DNA from 2 places in the Kitasatospora sp. NBC_01302 genome. Region 1 is predicted to be linked to the other one. Evidence: riboswitches for the same ligand, from Rfam matches in the RefSeq annotation. Region 1 holds a riboswitch; the other holds the start of a gene.
What was found. A riboswitch is a leader RNA that binds a small molecule or an ion and turns the genes downstream of it on or off. The one in region 1 is predicted to bind cobalamin.
Positions count from the first base shown of each region.

Region 2: it holds a riboswitch for cobalamin, as region 1 does, so the genes downstream of both, metE (5-methyltetrahydropteroyltriglutamate--homocysteine S-methyltransferase) here and OG294_RS25510 (ribonucleoside-diphosphate reductase subunit alpha) in region 1, are expected to answer to the same signal.

Region 1 is NZ_CP108404.1:5,808,274-5,815,440, forward strand. Features, by position in the region: gene OG294_RS25510 (ribonucleoside-diphosphate reductase subunit alpha) at 1-2,245, opposite strand, end outside; cobalamin riboswitch at 2,507-2,635, opposite strand; gene OG294_RS25515 (glycosyltransferase family 39 protein) at 2,711-4,369, opposite strand; gene OG294_RS25520 (ArnT family glycosyltransferase) at 4,480-6,156, opposite strand; gene OG294_RS25525 (glycoside hydrolase family 26 protein) at 6,168-7,167, opposite strand, start outside.
Region 2 is NZ_CP108404.1:588,095-595,261, reverse strand. Features, by position in the region: gene OG294_RS02855 (fatty acid desaturase) at 1-540, shown strand, start outside; gene OG294_RS02850 (cobalamin-dependent protein) at 604-1,047, shown strand; gene OG294_RS02845 (methylaspartate mutase) at 1,040-2,449, shown strand; gene OG294_RS02840 (aspartate aminotransferase family protein) at 2,449-3,837, shown strand; gene OG294_RS02835 (quinone oxidoreductase family protein) at 3,927-4,913, shown strand; cobalamin riboswitch at 5,117-5,340, shown strand; gene metE (5-methyltetrahydropteroyltriglutamate--homocysteine S-methyltransferase) at 5,502-7,167, shown strand, end outside.

The DNA of each region.
Region 1 (7,167 bases):
GGACCGCGGTCTTGGCGGCGCCGCTGGCGGCCTGGGCGATCCGGGTGGCCGGGCGCGAGCGCAGGTAGTAGGTGGTCTTCAGACCCACCTTCCACGCGTAGGCGTACATCGAGCTGAGCTTGCCGATGGTCGGTGCGGCCATGAAGAGGTTCAGCGACTGGCTCTGGTCGATGTAGGGCTGCCGCGCGGCGGCCAGATCGATCAGCGCGCGCTGCGGCAGCTCCCAGGCGGTGCGGTAGCGCGAGCGCAGCTCGGCGGGCAGCCAGCCCAGCTCCTGGACCGAGCCGTTGGCGTCGCGCAGCGCGTCGCGGGTCTGCTGGTCCCAGACGCCCAACTCCTTGAGCTCGCGCACCAGGTAGGGGTTGACCTGGAGGAACTCGCCGGAGAGGGTCTCGCGCTTGAAGAGGTTGGAGACCTGCGGCTCGATGCACTCGTACACGCCCGCGATCGAGGCGATGGTGGCGGTCGGGGCGATCGCCAGCAGCAGCGAGTTGCGCAGGCCGGTGGCGGCGATCTTCGCGCGCAGCGCGTCCCAGCGGTCCTGCCAGTGCGGCGCCGTGGCGAAGTGGTCGATGTGCAGCTCGCCGCGGGCGGCGCGGGTCTCGGCGTAGGCCGGGTGCTGCCCGAAGCTCTCGGCCAGCTCGCTGGAGCGCTCGTAGGCGGTGAGCATGATGCGCTCGGCGATCAGCGTGGAGAGCTGCTTGGCCTCGGCGGAGTCGAAGTCCAGGTGCAGCTTGAAGAAGACGTCCTGCAGGCCCATCACGCCCAGGCCCACCGGGCGCCAGCGCGAGTTGGAGGCGCCGGCCTCGGTGGTCGGGTAGAAGTTGATGTCCACCACGCGGTCCAGGAAGGTCACCGCGGTGCGCACGGTGGCGTCCAGGCGCGCCCAGTCCATCGCGTTCAGCAGGTCGCCGGCGGTGGCGCCGTCGGCCACGTGGGCACCGAGGTTGACCGAGCCCAGGTTGCAGACCGCGGTCTCGGAGTCGTCGGTGACCTCCAGGATCTCGGTGCACAGGTTGGAGGAGTGCACCGTGCGGCCGGGCAGCGCGGTCTGGTTGGCCGCCCGGTTGGAGGCGTCCTTGAAGGTCATCCAGCCGTTGCCGGTCTGCGCCAGGGTGCGCATCATCCGGGCGTACAGGGTCTGGGCCGGGATGGTCCGCACGGCCTTGCCCTGGGCCTCGGCCTTCAGGTACGCCTCGTCGAACTCCGCGCCCCACAGGTCGACCAGCTCGGGGACGTCGGCGGGGGAGAAGAGCGACCAGTCGGCGTTGGCGTTGACCCGGCGCATGAACTCGTCCGGGATCCAGTGCGCCAGGTTGAGGTTGTGGGTGCGGCGGGCCTCCTCACCGGTGTTGTCCCGCAGCTCCAGGAACTCCTCGATGTCCGCGTGCCAGGTCTCCAGGTACACGCAGGCCGCGCCCTTGCGACGGCCGCCCTGGTTGACGGCGGCGACCGAGGAGTCCAGGGTGCGCAGGAACGGCACGATGCCGTTGGACTTGCCGTTGGTGCCGCGGATCAGGCTGCCGCGCGAGCGGATCCGGGAGTAGGACAGGCCGATGCCGCCGGCGTGCTTGGACAGCCGGGCGATCTGGGCGTACCGGGAGTAGATCGAGTCCAGGTTGTCCAGCGGCGAGTCCAGCAGGTAGCAGCTGGACATCTGCGGGTGACGGGTGCCGGAGTTGAACAGGGTGGGCGAGGAGGGCAGGTAGGAGAGCGCGCTCATCAGGGCGTAGAGCTCGGCCACCTCGCGCACCGACTGCTCGTCGTCGCCGACCGCCAGGCCGCAGGCGACGCGGAGCAGGAAGTGCTGCGGGGTCTCGATCACCTTGCGGGTGATCGGGTGGCGCAGCAGGTAGCGGGACTGCACGGTGCGCAGGCCGAAGTACTCGAACCGGTCGTCGCCGCGGGTGTCGATCAGCGCGTCCAGGGCCTCGGCGTGCTTGGCCACGAAGGCGGCGGTGCTGTCGCCGATCAGGCCCTCGGTGTGGCCCACCGCGATCGAGGCGGCGAAGGACAGGGCGCCCTGGCCGATCGCCTCGTCGGCGATCTCCTGGGCGAGCAGGCGGGCGGCCAGCTTCGAGTACTGGGGGTCCTCGGCGATCATCGAGGCTGCGGCGTCCACGGCCAGCCCGCGCAGTTCGGCGAAGTCCGAACCGGCGTGACGGCCGCGCAGCGCGGCGGCGGCGACGTGGCCGGGGTCCACCTGGGGGAGGTCGGTGCTTCGGTCGGTGAGCAGCCGAAGCAGCGCGGCCCCGGGGTCGGTCTGGGCGTCGTTGGAGGCACCGCCAGGCCGGAGGCTGGGGGAAGAACCCTGTGAGGGCAGGGTAACTGAGTCAACGACGGTCAAGGCGCTCTCTCCTGTGGCGGCGGCGGACTGGCGGAGTCCGTGGCCCGCGCGCGCGGCAGGGCAGAACAGCACGCCGAAACTTTCCGGCGCGCGTCATCCACCCTGGCCTGCCCGCGAGGCCGGACGGTACAGCTGTGCATGAAGGCGTCTGCGGGGAAGCCCGGTGGCACACCGTCGGCAGGTAACCGGACTCGCGGGCACCCGTGGGCGCAGCCGCTCACCGTTGCGGGGCAGTCCCGGACTTCCACCGGATTCCCCTGCGTCGACAGCGAGAGTGAGCATACATGTAGTGGTAGCCGCTTCGAGCAACCCCATATGTAGTGTCGCGTGGAGTGGTGAAACCGACACCAGATGGCCGCAATGTCAGCTGGTGCCAGGCGCCATCTGCACGTTGTGGTCGCCGAGGTCGTCCGCCACCGAGGCCCGGCGGGAGGGGTGGACCCGGCTCAGCAGGACCAGCTTGACCCAGGGGAGGGCGTCGGTCCGGGTGGCCTGGAACTGGCTGCGGAGCACCTCGGCGGTCTGCGGCGGGAGCGCGGCCAGCGGGTCGGCTCCGGTGCCGGTGGACACCAGCCAGATCCGGTTGGTGTTGGCCGCGCAGGCGTCCGGGTCGTCGCACTCCTGGGCCGAGTAGAGGCCGGTGACGGCGGCCGACTTCTGCAGCAGGATATCCTTCGGGGCGGTCCTGACGTCGCGCAGCTCGTAGGCCATCGACATCCGCTCCTGCAGGATCCCGCTGTAGACGATGCCGTCGCCGGGCTGCTGGTCGTGCAGCATGATCCGGGTGAGCTGGTCGTAGTCCGGCTCGCCCGCAAGGTCCTGATGGGTCGCCCGGATCCCGGGCCAGGCCGTCCAGCCGAGTCCGGCGACCGCGGCGGCGACCAGCACCCAGCTGAGCAGCCGGCGCGGCAGTGCGGGGCGGGCCTCGCGAGTGAGCGGCCCGGCGATGCGGCAGACCGCGGCGGCGGCCAGCAGCGCCCAGGCCGGCAGGGTGAAGAGCAGGTAGCGGTTGAGGAAGAGGTGCAGCCAGCTCGCGGTGGCGAAGGTCACCAGCGGCGGCAGCAGCGCCCAGGCCGCGAGCAGGGCGGCGTGCCGACGGGCCGCCAGCAGCCCCAGCAGACCCACGGCCAGCACCGCGAGCCCGACGTGCCAGGACAGGAAGAGCGTGTCCGGGTAGTTCCTGAGGTCGGTGAGCCCGGTCCTGTTCCAGGCGATCTGGGCGCTCTGCGCCTGACCCTGCAGCACCATCGGGACCGTCAGCGAGCCGCCGGCCAGCACGGCGGCGGTGAAGGCCCAGCGGGGGACCAGGTCGGCCTTGCGGGTGCCGGTGAGCACGGCGGCCAGGTGGCCGGCCAGCACCGAGAGGGTCACCAGGTGGGTCCAGCCGAGCAGCGGGACGGTCGCCGCGTAGCCCGCCCATGCCTTCAGCGAGGGGCGCTCCAGGGCGCGGACGAGCAGGTGGGTGGAGGCGATGGCGACCAGCACCGCGAAGGCGTAGGGACGGGCCTCCTGGCCGTACCGGACGGCGCCGGGCAGGACCGCCAGCAGGAGGCCGGCCAGCAGCCCGGTGGCGGGCGTGAAGAGCCGGCGGCCGAGCAGCGCCAGCCACCCCGCCGCCATCGCCATCGCGATCGCGGACGGGACCCGCAGCGCGGTGGGCGAGTCGCCGAACAGGTCGATCCAGCCGTGCAGGAACAGGTAGTAGGGCAGCAGCACGATGTCCACGTTGTGGATCAGCTTGCTGAGGTCGCCGATCGACAGGGTGGACGCCCACCAGCTGGCGTGCTCGTCCCGCCACATCTGCCGCTTGCCGATGTCGTGCAGGCAGAGCACCAGTGCGGTGGCGGCCGGCAGTCCGAGCAGCAGCAGGGCGGCGAGCGGCCCGCCGGTGCGGTCGGCGCGCTCGGCACGCTCGGCCTGGCGCCTGGCGCGCCGCCCGCCCGCGGGGGGTGCCGCGGCGGCGTCCGGATCCCGCTCGGGGACGGCTGCCAGGTCGGCGGCCGGGGCCTCGTCCAGGCTCATGGGGGAGTCTCCGCTGGGGGATGGCTGGGGGGATGGCTGCGGGGTCGGACGGGGGGTCGGACGGGGGCGTCGGGTGCCGGGGCCGTCGGAAGCCGGTCGGCTGCGGGGGATCACTGCCGGGTCCAGATCCGGTAGGTGCTGTCGCCGTACTGGGTGTGGAACGGCAGGGTCGCGACCAGTCGGTAGGCGGAGCTGCCCTGCAGTGCCTCGGTGACGGCGGCGTCGGCGTCCGGCGTGACGTTCCCGGTCAGCACGATGACGTTGAAGTAGCCGTCCTTGACCGCGGTGCTGAACCCGTCGTTCCCGTAGTGGTGCTTGTGGTCCTTGCCCACGTAGTCGATCGCGAAGGTGGACTGCCACTGGTCCCAACTGGTGGTCCTGCGCAGGTAGTACGCCGGGATCTCGTACTCCTCGGCGAGGTAGTGCCCGTTCGGCACCGTCAGGCGCTGGACCTCCTCGGCCATCCGGGTGGAGTCCGGCGGCGTGAACTCGTGGTGGGCCTGGACCATGCCGAGGACCAGCACCAGCACGTAGAGCATGATGCCGAGCTGCGGCTGCCGGAAGTGCGGGCCGACCAGGCGGGACAGGCCGAGCCCGGCCATCGGGGCGGCGAAGAACAGGCCGAAGCCGACGTGCTTGAAGAGCGAGGTGTCGGTCTGCAGGTACGACTGGTAGGCCGGGGCGAGCAGGGCGGAGCCGCAGAGCGTCACGCCGAGCAGGATGCGCCGGACCCGCCCCGGGGTGTCGTTCGGGGACCAGGGCATCTCGCCCATCCGGGAACGGCGGACGTAGGCGATCGCACCGCCCACCGCGGTCAGGAAGACCAGCCCGCCCCACTGGCCGGACAGTTCGAAGAGCGACAGCGGCGAGGACGTGCCGTGCGCGCGGGCCGTGGTGGTCTGGCTGAGGCCGCTGATCGCACCCGAGAAGTACGCCACGACCCCCAGCACCGTGCCGGTGCCGAGCCCGAAGCAGAGCCCGCGGGCCAGCGCCTGGTGCCGCGTGAACCGCGCGCCGGAGAGCACGGCGAGCACCAGCAGGGTGGGCAGGAACAGGCCGGCCGCGTACTTGACGGCCATCGCCAGGACCGCCGGCACCACGGCCAGCAGGATGGTCGCCGGGTGCTTGCCGGTGGTCCGCACCACGGTCCAGGCGGCCACCGCGAGGAGGAAGAGCGCGGCTGCGTCGAAGGTGGCGAAGTAGCCGAGGAAGATCGTCGACTGCACCACCGAGAAGAGCGCGGCGGCGCCCAGCGCGGCCCGGTCGTTGAACATCCGCCGGGTCATGCCGAACAGCAGCCCGGTGGTGCCGAGCATCATGGCCAGGCTGACCAGCCGCACGCCGGTCAGGCCGGCGAACGAGTCGACCGCGCCGGCCAGCACCGGGTAGAGCAGCGGGTAGCCGGAGAAGAAGCCGTTGAAGTCGGACGGGATCGGCGCACCGTGCAGCAGGTGGTGCAGCTCCAGGTGGCCGGCCGCGATGTAGAGCGCCTCGTCCTCGAAGGCGCGCCCGTGCATCCGCAGCGACAGGCCGCCCTGGATCGCCAGGATGCCGAGCAGCAGCAGTCGGCTGATCCGGCTGGCCCGCCGCGAGTCGACGGACCAGGCGGCGTCCTGCGGTGTCGGCAGCTGGTAGCCGCGGTCGGGCCGGGCCGCGGCCCCCTCGGGCTCGGCGGGCCCGCTGTCGACGGGCCCGGGCGGGTCGCCGGGGTCGCCGGGGTTGTCGGGCTCACCGGGATCGGTGGACCTGGCGGACCCGGTGGGTTCGATGGGTTCGGTGGTCTTCATGGTCGTGTCCATCAGGGCTGGCGCACGTCGAATCCGAAGCGCGGGTCGGCGGCGTCGTGCCGGAAGGCGTCCTGGGCCTGCGGGCTGCTGTCGACCCGCCAGTTGGTCTCGCCGGCGACGTTCTTGTGGAAGTTGAACCAGACGAACCCGAGGATGTCGCTGCGCGCCTCGACGGTGCTGAACAGGTCGTCGATGTCGTCCCCCTTGCCGGGGCCGGGGGAGGAGGCGGTCTCGGCGATCAGGAACGGCTTGGCGGTGAACACCCGGATCTCGTCCAGGGTCGGTTCGAAGAGCGTCTTGAAGGTGTGCAGGTTGCTCTGGCCGTAGTAGCCGATCACCCCGACCCAGTCGACGTAGCCGTCGCCCGGCCAGTACGGCTGCAGCGGGTTGTGCGCGATGTTGGTCTGGTTCGGGCTCCAGACCCAGATCACCGAGGTGGCGCCGACGTTCTGGAAGATGTCGTGGATGTGCCGCCAGGCCGCGACGAAGTCGGCCGGGGTCGCGTGCTTGTTGCCCCACGGCGACCAGTCGCCGTTCATCTCGTGGCCGAAGCTGAGCGCGAGCGGCCGGTTGGTCTGCCGTATCGCGGTGGCGACCTGGCGGATGTAGTCGTCGCTCTTGCCGGCCGCTATGTCGGCCAGCGAGACGGTCTTCGGCTCCCAGGACATGAACGGCAGCGCGCCGGAGTTCCAGGCGTTGGCCGAGCCGCCGCCGTCGAACGGGTCGCCCCAGGCGGAGTAGAACTCGACCAGGTTCGGCTTCTTGCCCACCAGGTTGGTGTAGTCCTGCACCGACTGCATCGAGTCCGGCGCGCCCTCCGCCGCGACCCCGAAGTACTTGTGCGCGGGGTCGAGCAACGGGCGGACGTCGTAGGGCAGATCGGGGGCCGGCTTGGCGGACGCGCTGGGGCCAGCGCCGGTGGTGGCGGCGGCGCTGGTCGGGGCCAGCGGCTGCGGCGCCATCCCGTCGGCGTTGTACTGCGCGCGGCCGCCGGCGGAGAAGGTCGAGCAG
Region 2 (7,167 bases), 5.2 Mb from region 1:
ACCCTGCTGCACCTGTGGGTCCTCCTGCTGGTCGCCTGGGTCGTCCCGATGACCGTGCTCTACCAGGTCAGCAACACCTTCCGGCTCTGCGTCAAGCACACCTTCCCCGCCCCCGACGAGCCGGTGCGCCGCGGCCGGGACTACTTCGCCGCCCTGACCAACGCGATCTTCATCGGCGAGGCGGCCCCGCCGCCCGGCCTGCCGCCGGTGCGCCGGGCGGCGGCCTGGGCCCGGTGGGGCGGCCGGATGCTGCTGGTGCACTTCCCCGCCCGCTACCTGGTGCTCACCGGCGACACCGTGGTGCACGACTTCCACCACCGCGCCCCGATGAGCCGGGACTGGGCCAACTACCTGTTCGCCCGCGAGGACGACCACCGGCGCGGGCACCCCGGGTGGCCGGCCTACCACCACGTCTGGGGCCTGGTGGCCGCCATCGACCTGGTCTTCGACTCGCTGCGCCACGCCGACCCCGAGGAGTACCACCCCGACCGCCTGGCCGAGGTCAACCACCGCGAACTGTTCGCCGCCTTCGAGGACTGACCGCCGCCTTGGCGGACCGAGCGCCGCCGCACCCGGACCGTTCCCACCGAAAGGGCACTCCTGATGAACACCGCTGACGGGTCGATGGACCGCCTGGTCATCCTGGGCGTGGCCGAGAGCGACGCGCACGCCGTGGCCAACCAGCTGATCGCCATGCAGTTGCGGGCCCACGGCTTCACCGTGGTCAACCTCGGCGTGTGCACCCCGCTGGCCGACTTCGCCGACGCCCACGACCGCCACCCCGAGGCCGAGGCCGTGCTGATCGGCACCCTCAACGGCCACGCCCACCAGGACCTGCGCACCCTGCCCGGGCTGCGCGCCGCCGGGCGGCTGCGCTGCCCGGTCGTCGTCGGCGGCAACCTGTCGGTCGGCAGCCGCAAGGCCGACACCGACCGGCAGCGCCTGCTCGACCTGGGCGTGGACCACCTGCTGGACGACGCGAGCGGCCTGATCCTGCTGCTCGACATGGTGCACGCCGCCCGGGCGGCCGAGTTGCAGCATGGCTGACCTGCACGGCCTGCACCTCGACGACCAGGTCGCCGCCGAACTGCCCGACTGGGCCGAAACGGTGGCGCACCTGCGCACCCGGCGCCCGGTGGTGGAGGTGCTGCGCGCCGCCCGGGCGGCCGGGCGCCCGGTGGTGCAGCCGCGCTGCGGCGTCGGCGGCCACCAGCAGATGCTGGACCTGCTGCGCGCCCTGGAGCCGGCCGGACCGGGCGTGCTGTCGGTCACCATCGACTCGCACACCCGGCTGCGGCACTTCGACACCGCCGCCGAGACGCTCGCCCGCGACCCCGGCGACCTCAACGGCTACCCGCTGGTGGCGCACGGCTGGCAGCGCGGGCGCGAACTGGCCGACGCGGTGGGCGTCCCGCTGGAGGTCCGGCACGGCTCGCCGGACGGGCGCGAGCTGTTCGCCGTCGCCCTCGCCGCCGGCCTCACCTCCTACGAGGGCGGCGGGATCGGCTACAACCTGCCCTACTCCAAGAACGTCCCGCTCGGCCACTCGCTGCGCGCCTGGCAGCAGGTCGACGCGCTGTGCGGGGTGCTCGCCGAGGCGGGCGTGGTGATCGACCGCGAGCTCTTCGGCACCCTGACCGCGGTGCTGGTGCCACCCTCGGTCAGCCTGGCCGTCACCGTGCTGGAGGCGGTGGCCGCGGCCCGCGAGGGCGTGCGCTGCCTGTCGATCGCCTACCCGCAGGGCGGCGAGACCCACCAGGACGTGGCCGCGCTGCGCGCCGTGCGCACACTGGCCGCCCGCTACCTGGACCCGGCCGTCGAGGTCTACCCGGTGCTGCACGAGTTCATGGGCGTCTTCCCGCGCACCCGCTCCTACGCCGAGCTGCTGATCGTGCAGGGCGGCCTGCTCGCCCGGCTCGGCGGCGCCGCCAAGGTGATCAACAAGACCCACCAGGAGGCCTACGGCATCCCCGAGGCCGAGGCGAACGCCGACGGCATCCGGGGCGCCGCGCTCGGCGCCGGCGAGCTGCTCGACTTCGTGCGGATCGACGAGGACCGGGTGGCCGAGGAGCAGCACTGGATCGAACGCGAGGTCGCCGAACTCGTCGACCCGGTGCTCGCCGAGGGCGAGTTGATCCCCGCGATCGAGGCCGCCTTCGCCGCCGGGCGCCTGGACATCCCCTTCAGCGCCAGCATCCACGCCCACGCGCAGGTCGTGCCGCGCCGCGACCGCTCCGGCGCCATCCGCTACGCCGACGCCGGCGCGCTGCCGTTCTCCACGGCCGTGCTGCGCCGGCACGCCGCGCTGCTGAGCGAGCCGCCCGGGACGCCCGAGCGCTCCCCGTTCGAGGCGGCCACCGCCGACATCCGCTACTTCCTCGACCACGAGGACCGTTTCCACACCCGTACACCGCACTACACGCGGTCCGAGAACCCGCAGAGGTTTTGATGACCACTCACGAGCCCGCCGTGCAGCTTCCCGCCCCCGACCCGGAGGAGGGCCGCCGGGTCTTCGCCGACGACCGCGCGCACCTGTTCCACAACTGGGCCGCCCAGGGCGCCGTCAACCCGATCCCGGTGGCGGGCGCCGCCGGGCGGCACTTCTGGGACTACGAGGGCAAGCGCTACCTCGACTTCTCCTCCCAGTTCATCAACCTCAACATCGGCCACGCGCACCCCAAGGTGGTCGCGGCGATCAAGGAGCAGGCCGACCGGATCTGCATGATCGCCTCCACCTTCGCCAACGACAAGCGCGGCGAGGCGGCCCGCCTGATCACCGAGCTGGCCCCCGGCGACCTCGGCCACGTCTTCTTCACCAACGGCGGCGCCGACGCCAACGAGCACGCCGTGCGGATGGCCCGGATGCACACCGGCCGCCCCAAGGTGCTCTCCGCCTACCGCTCGTACCACGGCGGCACCTCCACCGCGATCAGCCTCACCGGCGACCCGCGCCGCTGGCCCAACGAGCGCTCGGGCAGTGCCGCCGGCAACGTCGCGCACTTCTTCGGCCCCTACCTGTACCGTTCGCACTTCCACGCCACCACCGAGGCCGAGGAGAGCGCCCGCGCGCTGGCGCACCTGGCGCAGGTGATCGAGTTCGAGGGCCCCACGACGATCGCCGCGATCATGCTGGAGAGCGTCGTGGGCACCGCCGGCATCCTGGTCCCGCCGCCCGGCTACCTGGCCGGCGTGCGCGCGCTGTGCGACAAGTACGGCATCGTGATGATCGCCGACGAGGTGATGTCCGGCTTCGGGCGCACCGGCGCGTGGTTCGCCATCGACCACTGGGGTGTCACCCCCGACCTGATCACCTTCGCCAAGGGCGTCAACTCCGGCTACGTGCCGCTCGGTGGCGTGCTCGTCTCCGACGCGATCCACGAGACGTTCCGCGAGGTCGTCTACCCCGGCGGCCTGACCTACTCAGGCCACCCGCTGGCCTGTGCCGCCGCCGTCGCCGCCATCACGGCGATGAAGGAGGAGGGCATCGTCGAGAACGCCGCCCGGATCGGCGAGGACGTGCTCGGTCCCGGCCTGCGCGAGCTGGCCGAGCGCCACCCCAGCATCGGCGAGGTGCGCGGGCTCGGCGTCTTCTGGGCCGTCGAGCTGGTCCGCAACCGCGAGACCCGCGAGATGCTGGTGCCCTACGCCGCCGGGGCGGGCCAGACCGGCCCGGTCGACGAGGTCGTCGCCGCGTGCAAGGAGCGCGGCATGTGGCCGGTGTACAACTACAACCGGATCCACCTGGTGCCGCCGTGCACCATCACCGACGACGAGGCGCGCCAGGGGCTGGAGATCCTGGACGAGGCGCTGAACGCGGCCGACAAGCACGTGGAATAACGCCGGGTCAGCTGCCGTTTCCCACACGCTCAACCATCTTCCGATCCATCTTCCGATCCATCTTCTGAACTGTCCGACGAGAGGTCGACATGCGAGCAGTCGTCGTCGAGGAATTCGGCGGCCCCGAGGTCCTGGCCCTGGCCGAGCGCCCGGACCCGCAGCCCGGGCCGGGCGAGCTGGTGGTCCGGCTCACCGCCGCCGGGGTCAACTACAAGGACGTCTACGAGCGCGAGGGCCGCAGCCCGCTGAAGGCCCCGCTCGTGGCCGGCTGCGAGGGCGCCGGCACGGTGCTGTCGGTCGGCCCCGAGGTGACCGGCACCGCCCCCGGCGACCGGGTCGCCTGGTGGGCCGCGCCCGGCAGCTACGCCGAGCAGGTCGTGGTGCCCGCGCGCGCCGCCGTCCTGCTGCCCGCGGACATCAGCGAGGAGGCGGCCGCCGCCGTCCTGCTCCAGGGCCTGACGGCGCACTACCTGGTCACCAGCACCTTCCGTGCCGAGGCCGGCCAGAGCGCCCTGATCCCGGCGGCGGCCGGCGGCCTGGGCCAGCAGCTGGCCCGGGTGCTCTCGCGGCGCGGCGTGCACGTGATCGGCACCGTCTCCAGCGAGGCCAAGGCCGCCGCCGCCACCGCGGCGGGGGTGCGCGACGTGCTGGTGGTGCCGCCGGGCGGCTTCGAGGAGGCCGACAAGATCGCCTCCCAGGTGCGGGAGCTGACCGGTGGCCGGGGCGTGGACGTGGTCTACGACGGCGTGGGCCGCGACACCTTCCGCACCGGCCTGGCCGCGCTGCGCCCGCGCGGCACCTTCGTCCTGGTCGGCGCGGCCTCCGGCCCCGTGCCCCCGTTCGACCCGCAGCACCTGGGCTCCGGCGGCTCGCTCTTCCTGACCCGCCCGACGCTGGTCGACCACGCCACCGATCCCGCCGAACTCGCCGAGCGCGCCCACGAGGTGTTCGCCTGGCTGCGCGACGGAACCCTCTCGGCCGACGTCGCCCAGCGCTACCCCCTGGCCGAGGCCGCACGCGCCCACGCCGACCTGCAGAGCCGCCGCACCACGGGCAAGCTCCTCCTGCTGCCCTGACCCGCGCCGATCGAACGCCCTGGTGCCCGCAGCCCCTGGCTCCGGGCACCAGGGCGTTTCCACACGGCCTTGCGGCCGCCGGCTCCTCGGCACCCGGCAGGCCGGGCTCCTGCGAAGCGGGGGAGGCCTGCGGCGGATCCGAGCTCGTCCCACGATGTGGGCAGTCGAGTGATTCACCCGCGACTCGCCGGTGGATCGGCTATAGGCTGACCGGTGCAACTGGTTCGCCCTGTCCGCCAGGCAGGGTGTCGCAAGAGGGAACCCGGTGGGAATCCGGGACTGCCCCGCAGCGGTGAGTGGGAACGACCGCCGTCATACGCACTGGGTCCGGGAGTTCGGGCCTGGGAAGCGACGGCCAGTAGGTGTCCGCCCTTCAAGGGTGGGCGCGCCCGCGAGTCCGAAGACCTGCCCGTTGTGCGCACGCGACCGTTCGCGCGCGGAAATCCCGGTGACCTCGTGGGCGGGTCGGCGTGCACAACCAGGCGGGTCCGGCGCATTCTGGCGTCTGCGGCCCCGCCCGGTTCGGCACCTCTTCGCGTCCCGTGACATCGCCGGGAACCCTGAGACAGGCTCGCGAAGGAGAGTCCCTTGACCACGAAGTCCGCAGCCACGGCAACCCGCTCCACCGTCCACGGCTACCCCCGCCAGGGCCGTAACCGGGAGCTCAAGAAGGCGATCGAGGGCTACTGGAAGGGCACGGTCACCGCCGAAGCCCTGCTGGCCACCGCCGCCGACCTGCGCCGGGAGAACTGGCGGCAGCTCACCGAGGCCGGTATCGCCCAGGTGCCCACCGGTGATTTCTCGCTCTACGACCACGTGCTGGACACCACCGTCGCCGTCGGGGCGATCCCGGCCCGCCACCGCGCCGCCGTCGACGCCGACCCGCTGGACGGGTACTTCGCGATGGCCCGCGGCACCCAGGACGTCGCGCCGCTGGAGATGACCAAGTGGTTCGACACCAACTACCACTACCTGGTGCCCGAACTCGGCCCCGACACCACCTTCGCGGCGAACCCCGCCAAGGCCGTCGCCGAGTTGCGCGAGGCGCTGGCGCTCGGCCACGACGCCCGCCCGGTGCTGGTCGGCCCGGTCACCTACCTGCTGCTGGCCAAGCCGGCGCCCGGGGTGGCCGAGGACTTCCAGCCGATCACCCTGCTGGACCGGCTGCTGCCGGTCTACGCCGACCTGCTGGCGCAGCTGCGCGCCGCCGGTGCCGCGTGGGTGCAACTGGACGAGCCCGCGCTGGTGCAGGACCGCACCCCGGCCGAGCTGAACGCCGCCGCCCGCGCCTACCGTGACCTCGGTGCCCTGACCGACCGGCCGAAGCTGCTGGTCGCCAGCTACTTCGACCGCCTGGGCGAGGCGCTGCCGGTGCTCGCCAAGGCCCCGGTGGAGGGCCTGGCCCTGGACTTCACCGGGCCCGCCGCCGCCAACCTGGACGGCCTCGCCGCCGTCGGCGGGCTGCCCGGCAAGCGGCTGGTCGCCGGTGTGGTCGACGGCCGCAACATCTGGATCAACGACCTGGGGAAGTCGCTGGCCACCCTGGCGACCCTGCTCGGGCTGGCCGGTACCGTGGACGTCGCACCGTCCTGCTCGCTGCTGCACGTCCCGCTGGACGCCGCCGCCGAACGCGAGGTCGACCCGCAGATCCTGCGCTGGCTGGCCTTCGCCAAGCAGAAGGCCACCGAGGTGGCGCTGCTGGCCCGCGGTCTGCGCGAGGGCACCGGCTCGATCAGCGCCGAACTGTCCGCCAACCGCGCCGATCTGGCCTCGCGCGCCGCCTCGCCGATCACCCGGGACCCGGCCGTGCGCGCCCGCACCGCGGCCGTCACCGAGGCCGACGCCCGCCGGGCCCAGGCGTACCCGCAGCGGGCCGCCGCCCAGCGCGCCCGGCTCGGCCTGCCGCTGCTGCCGACCACCACCATCGGCTCGTTCCCGCAGACCACCGAGCTGCGGGTCGCCCGCGCCGACCTGACCGCGCGGCGGATCGACGAGGCCGCCTACCGCGAGCGCATCGAGGCCGAGGTGCGCGAGGTGATCGCCTACCAGGAGAAGGCGGGTCTGGACGTGCTGGTGCACGGCGAGCCCGAACGCAACGACATGGTGCAGTACTTCGCCGAGCAGCTCACCGGCTACCTGGCCACCCGGCACGGCTGGGTACAGTCCTACGGCACCCGCTACGTGCGCCCGCCGGTGCTGGCCGGCGACATCTCCCGCCCGCACCCGATGACCACCGACTGGTTCGGCTACGCGC